DNA from 2 places in the Streptomyces sp. NPDC004284 genome. Region 1 is predicted to be linked to the other one. Evidence: predicted binding sites of a transcription regulator. Region 1 holds the regulator's gene; the other holds the start of a gene.
What was found. Region 1 encodes HspR, which represses chaperone genes until heat shock. Its sites were predicted from a motif close to TTGAGNNNNNNNNNCTCAA; they were not measured.

Region 1 (6,132 bases):
GACCGTGTGCAGCTCGTCGATGAAGGTGATGATCTGGCCGTCGCTCTCCTTGATCTCGGAGAGGACGGTCTTCAGGCGCTCCTCGAACTCGCCGCGGTACTTCGCGCCGGCGACCATCGCGCCGAGGTCGAGCGAGACGAGCCGCTTGTTCTTCAGGGACTCGGGGACGTCGCCCTTCACGATCCGCTGGGCGAGGCCCTCGACGACGGCGGTCTTGCCGACGCCCGGCTCGCCGATGAGGACCGGGTTGTTCTTGGTGCGGCGGGACAGCACCTGGACGACGCGCCGGATCTCGTGGTCGCGGCCGATGACCGGGTCCAGCCTGCCCTCGCGCGCGGCGGCCGTGAAGTCCGTGCCGAACTTCTCCAGCGCCTTGTACTGCCCCTCCGGGTCGGGTGTGGTCACCCGGCGTCCTCCCCTGCTCTTCTCGAACGCGTCGAGCAGCTTCTTCGCGCTCGCGCCCTGCTGGTCGAGGATCTCACCGGCGTGGCCCCCCTTGGCGGCGATGCCGACGAGGAGGTGCTCGGTGGAGAGGTAGTCGTCGCCGAGCTCCTTGGCGCGCTTGTCGGCGTCGGCGATGACCGCGAGGAACTCGCGGCCCGGTTGCGGGGGCGCGACCGTGGACCCGGTGACGCTCGGCAGGGCGGCGAGCAGCCGCTCCGCGCCGGCCCGCACGACGGCCTGGTCGGCGCCGACGGCGGCCAGCAGGTCGGTGATGTTCTCGTTGTCCTGACCGGCCAGGAGGGCCAGCAGCAGGTGGGCGGGGGTCAGGTCGGCATGTCCTTCGGACACGGCACGGCTGCTCGCCGCGTTGATCGCGTCCCGGCTCCTGTTGGTCAGTTCGGCGTCCACGTGCGGTGCTCCTCCTCGAACGTCGTGGGTCCACTTCCCTCTATGACCCTTCCAACGTACACAAAGTTGAGTCTATTCCGCTCAAGGTTTTGACGGGAGCTCCGCCACGGGTAGTTTCCGGGCATGGCCACAGACCCCAGGAACCCGTCCGACTCGTACCTGAGCTTCTGGCGCGAGTACCACATGTGCACCCTGACCACCCCGCGCCCCGACGGCACGCCGCACGTCGTCGCGGTCGGCGTCACGTACGACCCCGAGGGCGGGTACGCGCGCGTGATCACCAACAAGAACAGCCGGAAGGTCGCCAACGTCCTGGCGGCGGGCGCGGACGGCGCGCGGGTCGCGGTCTGCCAGGTCGACAAGGGGCGCTGGGCCACCCTGGAGGGCGTCGCCCACGTCCGCACGGAGGCCGAGACGGTCGCGGACGCCGTCGGCCGCTACGCCGAGCGCTACGGGCGCGTGCCGAGCCCGAACCCGGACCGGGTCGTCATCGAGATCGCCCTCACGCGGGCGATGGGCCGCGCCTGACCCGTACGGGAAAAGCGAAAAGCACAGCGGCGCCATCGCGTTTCAGGTCCGCGATGGCGCCGCTGTGTGGGGGAAGTGCCGGAGCGATCTACAACGACGGGGGAATCGCTCAGGCACTGCGGGGGGTGGCGGTGATGGTCTCGGGCTCGATCAGCTGGTGGTCGCGCTGGTCGAGATTGACGAAGATCATGCCGTACCGGATGGCACAGCGGATGGGCTGTGGAGCGCCTCGGGGGCGGCGCAGGCACCGGTACGCACGGACGTCTTCGTCCTGACCGCGGGCGACGACGATCGGCTCTCCGAAGAGCGTGACCTTCAGCGAGTCGCCACGGTGGGGGATTGCCGTGGCGAGATCGACGAAGTGCCAGCCGGAGCGGTAGGCCGAAGCCATCTCCCGGCGGAACCTGGGATCATCGGGAACATTCATGGCCCTGGCTAGCTCCAGCCGGGGTCCTGTGCGGGAGCCACGCTCCAGCCCGGGTCGTCCACCACGGTGGGGGCCGCGAAGTGCCAGCCCGGGTCGAGCGGAGCGGCCTGCACGTGCGCCGGCTCCGAGTGCCAACCCGGGTCGAGGGCCACTCCCGCGCCCACCGTGGCGGCCGCGATGAAGGCGAATCCGGCCGCCGCGCGTATGAGCTTCTTCATCATCACCGAGCAACCTCACTTGAAGGCAACGTCTGTTTCCAACCCCCGCAGGTAAGACGATGGCTTACTCTCTGCGCCTGCACCACCAAACCCAGGCATCATGTTCCTGAGATGCAGGAGCCTGGGGGTGTTCATATGCGGAAACAAGCGGACGAAACAGGTCACCCACATTCGCATGCGGAACTGTGCGAAGCGGGCTCCGAGCTGTACGCGGCCGCTCTGCGCGCCGGGCGAATAGCCCGGTCAGAGGCGGTCGAGGCACCCTGCCTCCTCGACCTCGCGCTGCTCCACCCCGACCCGGACGACGCGCAGTGGCTGCGCCCGGTCCCCCCCTCCGCCGCGCTCGCCCAGCTGCTCCAGCCGATCGAACGGGAGATCCTCGACCGCCGGCGGCGCACCGTCGCGCTGTCCGACGCCTTCGAGCCGTTCATGGCCATCAGCGCCCACGACTCCCCCGCCACACACGCCATCAACGTCCTCGAAGGCATCGACCGCATCAACTCGACCCTCGACCGCGTCGTGGCCAACTGCCGCAGCGAGCTCCTCACCGTCCAGCCGGGCGGCGGCCGCCCCGCGCAGGCCCTCAGCGAGGCCCTCGACCGCGTCTCCCCCCTGCTCGGCCGCGGCATCACCATGCGCACGCTCTACCAGCACACCGCGCGCCACACCGAGCTCACCCTGACCTATCTGGAGCACGTCGGCCCCGAGGTCCAGGTCCGCACCCTCGAGGAGATCATCGACCGGCTGATCATCGTCGACCGCGAGGTCGCCTTCATCCCGGCCCGCAGCGACCGCCAGGTGGCCCTGGAGCTGCGCCACCCCGGCCTGGTGGCCTACCTCTGCGGCGTCTTCGACCAGTTCTGGCAGCTGGCGGTGCCGATCCGGGAGGAGATCCCGTACGACATCAAGACCGACGGCATCGGCGGCGTCCAGCGGTCCATCGCCAGGCTCCTCGTCGAGGGGCACGTCGACGAGGCCATCGCCCGCCGGCTCGGGATGAACGTACGGACCTGCCGGGCGCACATCGCCAAGCTCGCCGCCGCCCTCGGCAGCGGGAGCCGGGCACAGCTCGGCTATCTGATCGCCCAGTCCGGCATCCTCGAACGGGACAACTGAAAGAGGCCCCCTCCACCCGCTGGTGGAGGGGGCCTCTTCCGGACGGAGACAGGGGCGGAGGGCTACTCGCCGCGCTTCGGGCGCCACACCACGAGGGCGCTCGCCTGCTGCACATCGGTGTACGGCACCAGGTCCCGGCGGTACGAGGCGTGCACCTGGGCCTCGCGCTGGCGCAGCGTCGCCGCCGCGCCCTCGACCGCCGCCGACAGCTCGGACACCCGTGCCTGGAGCGCCGCGACCTGGTTCTCCAGTTCGATGATCCGCTTGATCCCGGCCAGGTTGATGCCCTCGTCCTGCGACAGCTGCTGCACCTGGCGGAGCAGCTCGATGTCACGGGCCGAGTAGCGCCGCCCGCGGCCCGCCGTGCGGTCCGGGGAGACCAGACCGAGCCGGTCGTACTGCCGCAGGGTCTGCGGATGCAGACCGGAGAGCTGGGCCGCCACCGAGATGACGTACACCGGCGACTCGTCGGTCAGCTCGTACGGATTGCGTCTCATCGGGTCACGCTCCCTTCGCCGCCTGGAACAGCTCGGCCCTCGGGTCCTCGGAGGCGGTCGCCTCGCGGAAGTTCTCCAGGGCCTCGCGCGCCTTGTCGTCCAGTTCCTTCGGCACCGCCACCTCGACCGTCACGAGGAGGTCGCCGCGCGTGCCGTCCTTGCGGACCGCGCCCTTGCCCCGGGCGCGCATGGTCCGGCCGTTCGGGGTGCCCGGGGGCAGCTTGAGGGTGACCGCGGGGCCACCGAGGGTCGGGACCTTGATCTCGCCGCCGAGCGCCGCCTCCGAGAAGGAGACCGGCACGGTGACGGTGAGGTTGTCGTCCTTGCGGCCGAAGACCGGGTGCTCGTCGACGTGCACGACGACGTACAGGTCGCCGTGCTGCCCGCCGCGCTCGCCCGGCGCTCCCTTGCCGCGGAGACGGATCTTCTGGTTGTCGCTGACGCCCGCCGGGATGCGGACCTGCATGGTGCGGGAGGACTTGGCCCGCCCGCTGCCCTTGCAGACCTCGCAGGGGTTCTCGGCGATGAGGCCGCGGCCCTTGCAGTCCACGCAGGGGTCGGTGAGCGAGAAGCCGCCGCCGCTGCCGCGCGAGACCTGCCCGGTGCCGACGCAGGTCGGGCACACGCGGGGCGTGCCGTTCTTGTCGCCGGTCCCGGAGCACGCCGTGCACGGCTGCTGGCTGGACATCCGCAGCGGTACGGTCGCGCCCTCGATGGCCTCGGTGAAGCTGAGCGTCACCTCGGACTCGATGTCCTGGCCTCGCCGCGGCTGGGTGCGGGTGCCCGCTCCCCCGCCGCGGTTGAACAGGCCGCCGAAGACGTCGCCGATGCCTCCGCCGCCGCCGAAGCCGCCGGCCCCGCCCTGGGCGCCCCCGAAGAGGTCGCCCAGGTCGAAGTTGAACGATCCGCCGCCTCCGGGGCCGCCGGCACGGAAGCCGCCGTTCCCGAAGAGGGCGCGGGCGTCGTCGTACTCCTTGCGCTTCTTGGGGTCGCCGATGACGTCGTTCGCCTCGGAGATCTCCTTGAAGCGCGCCTCGGCGCTCGCGTCACCCTTGTTGGCGTCCGGATGGTTCTCGCGGGCGAGCTTCCGGTACGCCTTCTTGATCTCGGCCTCGGTGGCGTCCTTGGGGACGCCGAGAACCTTGTAGTAGTCCTTCTCGACGAAGTCCTTCGTGCTCATCGACGTCCCTCCTCCCGCGCACGGGTACGGCTGTTACTCGCTGTCCTTCTCGGACTTGTCGGACTTGCCGGGGTCTTCCGACTCCTCGGCCTTGCCCTGCGCCCCGGGCTGGGGCTCGGCGACGGCCACGCGGGCGGGCCGGATGGTCCGCTCGCCGATCCGGTACCCCGGCTGCAGGATCGCCACGCAGGTCGTCTCGGTGACGTCCGGCGCGTACGAGTGCATCAGGGCCTCGTGGATCGTCGGGTCGAAGGGCTCGCCCTCCTTGCCGAACTGCTGCAGACCCATCTTGGCGACGACGGTCTCCAGCGATTCGGCCACCGACTTGAACCCGCCCACGAGCTCGCCGTGGTCCCGGGCCCGGCCGACGTCGTCGAGGACGGGCAGGAGCTCGGACAGGAGGCTCGCGACGGCGATCTCCTTGACCGTGACCCGGTCCCGCTCCACGCGGCGGCGGTAGTTCTGGTACTCGGCCTGGAGCCGCTGGAGGTCGCCCGTGCGCTCGGTGAGCGCCGTGCGGGCCTGGTCCAGCTGCGCCAGGAGGGCTACATCCGTAGCGTCCCCGGCCGGGGCCGTCGAGTCCTCCTCGGAGGTCTCGACGGTCTCGGCGGCGTCGTCAGCGGTGGCGCCGGAGGGGACGTCGGACTTCTCCTCGAAGCCCGGGGTCTCCTCGGTCACGCCTGGCCGCCCTTCTCGTCGTCCACGATCTCGGCGTCGACGACGTCGTCGTCGGCCTTCGGGGCCTCGGCGCCCGCGGCACCGGCAGCGCCCGGGGCGTCGGCGTACAGCGCCTGGCCGAGCTTCTGCGAGACGGCCGCGACCTTCTCGGTGGCGGTGCGGATCTCGGCGGTGTCCTCGCCCTTGAGCTTCTCCTTCAGCTCGCCGAGCGCGGCCTCGACCTCGCTCTTGACGTCACCGGGGAGCTTGTCCTCGTTGTCCTTGATGAACTTCTCGGTCTGGTAGACGAGCTGCTCACCCTGGTTGCGGGTCTCGGCGGCCTCGCGGCGACGGTGGTCCTCGTCCGCGTACTGCTCGGCCTCCTGGCGCATCCGGTCGACCTCGTCCTTCGGCAGCGAGGAGCCGCCGGTGACGGTCATCTTCTGCTCCTTGCCCGTGCCCAGGTCCTTCGCGGTCACGTGCATGATGCCGTTGGCGTCGATGTCGAAGGCGACCTCGATCTGCGGGACGCCACGCGGGGCCGGCGGCAGACCGGTCAGCTCGAACATGCCGAGCTTCTTGTTGTACGCCGCGATCTCGCGCTCGCCCTGGTAGACCTGGATCTGCACGGACGGCTGGTTGTCCTCGGCCGTCGTG
Region 2 (6,132 bases), on a different contig from region 1:
GGGAGCAGCCAGGCGGCCGCCCCCGGGAACCCGGCCACCGGGGGCAGCAGGGCCCCGCCGGCGGTCAACAGCGGTACGCAGGAGCCGAGTACGGCGGCGGTCCGGGTGAGCAGGAGGCGCAGCCCGCCCGAGGGCGTGGCGGCGGTGATCTCGTACAAGGGGTCGGCATGCCGTCCGTACGAGACGGCCACCCCGGCGAGCGGCAGCGCGGGCGAGACGGCGAGCAGCCAACTGCGGGCCCCCCTGAACCCGGCCCCGTAGGCGAGCGCGAACGCCCCACCGAGAACGAGCACCACAGCCACCACCCACGACCCGCGCAACGCGGGTCCGGCGGCCCACCAGAGCCGCGCCCACCGCCCGACGGCGACGAACCCCGCGCGCGTGCCCGCGTCGGCCGGCTGCTCCCCGCCCCTGGCCGCCGCGATGGCCTCACCCGGCGGGCCCACGGCGGCGATCCCCGCGCGCGTGTCTGCTGCGGCGATCCCCGTGCGCGTGCCTCCGGCGGTGAGTTCCGCGTCCGGCTCGGCCGGCCGTCCACGCCCGCGCGTGGCGGCTGTTCCCGTGGTCGGCGCGTGGCCCAGGGAGGCGAGGAGTTCCGCGCGCACGGCGGCTAGGTTCGGGCCCGCCGGGCCGGTGCGGACCGCTGTGGAGACGCGGGAGGCGCAGGGGGTGCAGGACTCGATGTGCTTCTCCAGGGACCAGGCGTCCGTCTCGGGGGCGGAGCCCGCGGCGTACTGGTGGGCCAGGGTGTCGGAGACGTGCCAGGGGGCGGTCATGCGGTGCCTCCCAGAGGGTGCGGGCCGAGGGCGGCGCGGAGTTCGCGGCGGGCGCGTTGGGCGCGGGTCTTGACGGTGCCTTCGGGTATGCCGAGGAGCCGGGCGGTCTCGCGGGTGGTCAGCCCGTCGACGACGGTGGCCCGGAGCACCTCGGCGAGCTCGGGCGAGATCCGGTCGAGGGCGGCGCCGACCTCCCCGTACTCCAGGCCCGCGAGCACCCGGTCCTCGGCGGAGGGCGCGGGGACGGGTGGTTCCACGGGCCGGGCGGCGGCGCGTTCGGCGCGGGCGCCGGCCCGCCGCGCGTCCACCAGGCGCCGGGCGGCGATCACCCAGAGCCAGCCGCCGGCCTCGCCCCGGCCCCGGTGGCCGCCGGCCGAGCGCCAGACCGTGACGAAGGTGTCCTGGAGGACCTCCCGTACGGTCTCCTCGTCCGGGCAGCGCCGGGCCAGCCGGGCGTACAGCCATCCGGCGTGCCGGTCGTAGAGCACGGCCAGCGCCTCGGTGTCCCCCCGGGCGACCGCGCGCAGCAGCGCCGCGTCGTCGTCCTCGTCGCCCCCGGAGGGGCCTCCCCCTGCGGGGCGCAACAGTCTCACGCCCTCTCTATCGCCGGGAGGCCGTCTCCCGGTTCACGCGCTCAGGGTTCGTCGGCGGGCCGTCCCCCGGTTCACGCGTTCAGGGGTTCGTCTGCGGGCCGTCTCCCGGGCGCGCTCAGGGGTTCGTCGGCGGGCCGCCCTCCGGCAGGGCGGCGAAGACGCGCTGGAGGGCGGGCGGGCGTTCGCCGTCGTCCGCGACGACGAGGCGGTGGCGGTAGGTCAGGTGGTACTGGAAGCCGTCGGGGATCGGGCTGCCCGTCGGGCGCTCCGGGACGAGGGCGAAGGCGGGGTCCTCCAGGGCCGCCCGCAGTTCGGCGGCCTCGGCGGGGGTCTGCCGGCCGGTCCGGGGCGGCTTGTCGCCGGAGCGGCTGGTCCAGCTGCCGTCGTAGTGGACGACGAGCTGGTTGTGGACGCCGGCGAGGCCGCCGTCGACGACGACCTCGACGAGGACCTCCGTCGGTCGGGGCTCCGCGGAGGGCGTGGCGGGCTCGGTCGTGGGGCTCGGCAGGGCCGGCGCGCTCACGCTCGACGGCGATCCGCCGGGCGCGGACGGCACCCCGGGGCCGCAGCCGCTCAGGCCGCCGGCCAGGGCCCCCGCGAGCAGCAGGGTCCCGCACCACGTCCACGTACCCCGTACGTCTCGCACCATGGGTCGAGCATGCCCCGTCCCGGGCCCCGCGCGCAGCCGGACGGCCGGGATTCCACTCCTCAGCGGCCTTCCGGTCCCGTCCGTACGATCCCGGTGACCGGGCCCCGGTGGCGCCAGCCGAGCGAGTCGTACAGGGCGAGGCCGTCCGTGGTCGCCGCGAGGACTCCGGTGGCGGCGCCCGCCTGGGCGGCGGCGGCCTCCAGGGTGCGCATGACGTTCGTGCCGAGGCCGCGGCGCCGGTGTGCGGGGTCGGTCTCGATCTGGTCGGCGACGGCGGTGGAGCCGGTCGGGGCGATCCGGCCCTGGGCGGCGAGGGCGCCGTCCGGGGCGAGGATCCGGACCCGGACGACACCGTCCTCGACCTCGGTGGTCCTGGCGTACCCCTCGGGCGGTGCGGGGCGGGCGCCGGGGTCCAGCGGCTTGACCATCATGAAGCCCGGGTCGTCGGGGACGGTCCAGCCCTCGGTGATCCACGGCTCGACGTCTTCCGGGGCCGCCATCACCTTGAGCCAGCTGTACGGCGTGGTCAGCCGGGCGCAGAGCGCGCCGACGGAGGCCGCGTCGGGGGCGGGCAGGACGTGCCGTACGACGTGCCGGGGCAGGCCGACGTCGATCCGGTGGCCCCAGGGCTCGGCGACGGCGGGCGGGGTGCCCCGGGAGACGGTCCAGCCCGCCACCCACGCTGCTGTAATGGCTGCTATATCCATGGAGGCATTACATCGGCTCCACGCGGGCGCGTGTGCGAGTGATCGCTCAGAGCGAACGGACGTCCGGGAACATCCCCGGGCTCACAAGCATTGAGTGCGTATAGCTCAACTTGACTGCCGAAGGGGAGATCATGGCTTCTGAGTCCAAGGCGTCCGTGCCGCTCACTCTGCCTGTGCTGCCGCTCGACGACGAGGTCGTGCTGCCCGGAATGGTGGTGCCGCTGGACCTGTCCGAGAACGATGTACGGGCCGCCGTCGAGGCCGCCCAGGCCGCCGCCCGCGGCGGCGCGGGCAAGCCCCGCGTGCTCCTCGTGCCGCGGATCGACGGGACCTACGCCGGCACCGGCGTCCTGGGCATCGTCGAGCAGGTCGGACGCCTGTCCGACGGCGACCCCGGCGCGCTCATCCGCGGCCTCGGCCGCGTCCGCATCGGCGCCGGCACGACCGGCCCCGGCGCCGCCCTGTGGGTCGAGGGCAGCACCGTCGAGGAGACCCTGCCCGACCCGCTGCCCGGCTCCGTGACCGAACTGGTCAAGGAGTACAAGGCGCTGGCCACCAGCTGGCTCAAGAAGCGCGGCGCCTGGCAGGTCGTCGACCGCGTCCAGCAGATCGACGGCGTCGGCGCCCTCGCCGACAACTCCGGGTACTCGCCCTTCCTCAGCGTCGAGCAGAAGGTCGAACTCCTGGAGACCGCCGACCCGGTCGCCCGCCTCAGGCTCGCCACCGCCCAGCTCCGCGAGCACCTCGCCGAGCAGGACGTCGCCGAGAGCATCGCCAAGGACGTCCAGGAGGGCGTCGACAAGCAGCAGCGCGAGTTCCTGCTCCGCCGCCAGCTCGAAGCCGTCCGCAAGGAGCTCCGCGACCTCAACGGCGAGACCGAGGGCGACGAGTCCGACGACTACCGCGCCCGCGTGGAGGCCGCCGACCTGCCCGAGAAGGTGCGGGAGGCCGCCCTCAAGGAGGTCGAGAAGCTGGAGCGGTCCAGCGACCAGTCCCCCGAGGGCTCCTGGATCCGCACCTGGCTCGACACCGTCCTCGAACTGCCGTGGAACGAGCGGACCGAGGACCGGTACGACATCCGGGGCGCCCGCGCGGTCCTGGACGCGGAGCACGCGGGCCTCGACGACGTGAAGGAGCGGATCACCGAGTACCTGGCGGTGCGCAAGCGGCGCTCCGACCGCGGTCTCGGCGTGGTCGGCGGCCGCCGTGGCGGCGCCGTCCTCGCCCTGGTCGGACCGCCCGGCGTCGGCAAGACCTCGCTCGGCGAGTCCGTCGCGCACGCGATGGGCCGGAAGTTCGTCCGGGTCGCCCTCGGCGGCGTACGGGACGAGGCGGAGATCCGCGGTCACCGGCGGACGTACGTCGGCGCCCTGCCCGGCCGGATCGTCCGGGCCGTCAAGGAGGCCGGGTCCATGAACCCGGTGGTCCTGCTCGACGAGATCGACAAGGTCGGCTCCGACTTCCGCGGCGACCCCGCGGCGGCGCTCCTCGAAGTCCTCGACCCCGCGCAGAACCACACCTTCCGCGACCACTACCTGGAGGTCGAACTCGACCTCTCCGACGTCGTCTTCCTCGCCACGGCCAACGTCCTCGAAGCCATTCCCGAGGCGCTCCTCGACCGCATGGAGCTGGTGCGCCTCGACGGCTACACGGAGGACGAGAAGGTCGTCATCGCCCGTGACCACCTGCTTCCGCGCCAGCTGGAGCGGGCCGGTCTGGAGGCCGGCGAGGTCGTCCTGGAGGAGTCCGCGCTGCGGAAGCTGGCCGGCGAGTACACCCGCGAGGCCGGCGTCCGCACCCTGGAGCGGTCGATCGCCCGGCTGCTGCGGAAGGTCGCGGCCCAGCACGAACTGGGCGACCGCGAGCTGCCGTTCACGGTCGGACCGGACGATCTGCGGGAGCTCATCGGGCGTCCGCACCACGTGCCGGAGTCGGCGCAGGACCCGGCGGAGCGGCGGACGGCCGTGCCGGGTGTCGCCACCGGGCTCGCCGTGACCGGCGCGGGCGGCGACGTCCTCTTCGTGGAGGCGTCCCTCGCCGACCCGGAGACGGGCGCCGCCGGGCTGACCCTCACCGGTCAGCTGGGCGACGTGATGAAGGAGTCGGCGCAGATCGCGCTCTCCTTCCTCCGCTCGCACGGCGCGGAGCTGGAGCTGCCCGTCACCGGCCTCAAGGACCGGGGCGTGCACATCCACTTCCCGGCGGGCGCGGTGCCCAAGGACGGGCCGAGCGCGGGCATCACCATGACGACCGCCCTCGCCTCCCTGCTGAGCGGTCGGCTGGTCCGTACGGACGTGGCCATGACCGGCGAGGTCTCCCTCACCGGCCGGGTGCTGCCGATCGGCGGCGTGAAGCAGAAGCTCCTCGCCGCGCACCGGGCGGGGATCACGACGGTCGTGATCCCCAAGCGGAACGAGGCCGACCTGGACGACGTCCCGGCCGAGATCCTGGAGAAGCTGGAGGTCCACCCGGTGACGGACGTCCGCCAGGTCCTGGAGATCGCCCTCGCCCCGGCGGTGGTGCCGGTGGACGTGGCCGCGTAACTCCCCGTCCGCGGGAGCGGGGTGCCGGTCCGGCACCCCGCTCCCGCGCGTTCGGATCTCGTTACCCGGATGTCAGCCGGGGCTGGCATGCTCGTACGCATGAACGACGACGCCTTCTGGGCTCTCATCGACGAGTTGGGCCGCCGGACCGGTGACCGGGACGAGCGACTGGAATGGCTGCGGGCGGACTTGCTCCGGCGTCCGGCGGCCGAGAGCGTGGAGTTCCAGGTGCGGCTGGAGAGGGCGACCGAGCGCGCCGACACGCGCGCGATAGGGGCGGCGGCGAACCGGATCGAGGGCGGCGCCTGCACCGACGACGGCTTCCACTACTTCACGCTCTGGCTCGTGGGCCAGGGACGGAAGGCGTACGAGTCGGTCCTCGCCGACCCGGACGCGCTGGCCGACCTGCCGGGGGTACGGGCGCTCGTGGGCCGGCACCACGACGAGTGGGACGAGGACGAGTGGCCCGAGTGGGAGGAGCTCGACTACGTCGCCCAGGACGCGTGGGACGAGCTGACGGGCCAGGAGGACGACGACGGCGAGGAGTTCCTCGACGCCGTCGAGGAGGCGGAGGACGCCGCGGAGGCGGCGGGGGAGTGGGAAGAGGGCGAGCAGCCCCGGGGGTCTCGGCCGGAGGGGTTGGCGATACCCCGGCTCACCGCCCTCTTCCCGCTCGGTGCCTCCCCCTCCTAGGCGGGGAGGCCTAGGAGGCGGAGGAGTTGCGGCGGCGGCCCAGGAGCAGGCTGCCGCCGGCGAAGGCGGCGAGGGCGCCCGCGCCCGCGAGGGCCATCGGGAGCGGCGAGGAGGGGGCCTCGGCGGTCTCGGCGGAGAGGGCCGGGGGCTGCTCGTCGCCGCCATGGCCCG

Region 2: a site for HspR is predicted at 2,816-2,834, ahead of lon (endopeptidase La). Genes of this name have one in related genera too.

What each region holds. Positions count from the first base shown of each region.
Region 1 covers NZ_JBIAMJ010000005.1:41,105-47,236, forward strand. Annotated here, with positions in the region: gene clpB (ATP-dependent chaperone ClpB) at 1-852, opposite strand, end outside; gene ACFYUS_RS14920 (pyridoxamine 5'-phosphate oxidase family protein) at 976-1,380, shown strand; gene ACFYUS_RS14925 ((2Fe-2S)-binding protein) at 1,490-1,807, opposite strand; gene ACFYUS_RS14930 (hypothetical protein) at 1,816-2,028, opposite strand; gene ACFYUS_RS14935 (helix-turn-helix transcriptional regulator) at 2,161-3,141, shown strand; gene ACFYUS_RS14940 (heat shock protein transcriptional repressor HspR) at 3,204-3,638, opposite strand; gene dnaJ (molecular chaperone DnaJ) at 3,643-4,818, opposite strand; gene grpE (nucleotide exchange factor GrpE) at 4,852-5,496, opposite strand; gene dnaK (molecular chaperone DnaK) at 5,493-6,132, opposite strand, start outside.
Region 2 covers NZ_JBIAMJ010000001.1:701,539-707,670, forward strand. Annotated here, with positions in the region: gene ACFYUS_RS03275 (zf-HC2 domain-containing protein) at 1-776, opposite strand, end outside; gene ACFYUS_RS03280 (RNA polymerase sigma factor) at 773-1,369, opposite strand; gene ACFYUS_RS03285 (hypothetical protein) at 1,485-2,018, opposite strand; gene ACFYUS_RS03290 (GNAT family N-acetyltransferase) at 2,078-2,725, opposite strand; gene lon (endopeptidase La) at 2,857-5,268, shown strand; gene ACFYUS_RS03300 (DUF4240 domain-containing protein) at 5,368-5,961, shown strand; gene ACFYUS_RS03305 (lytic polysaccharide monooxygenase) at 5,972-6,132, opposite strand, start outside.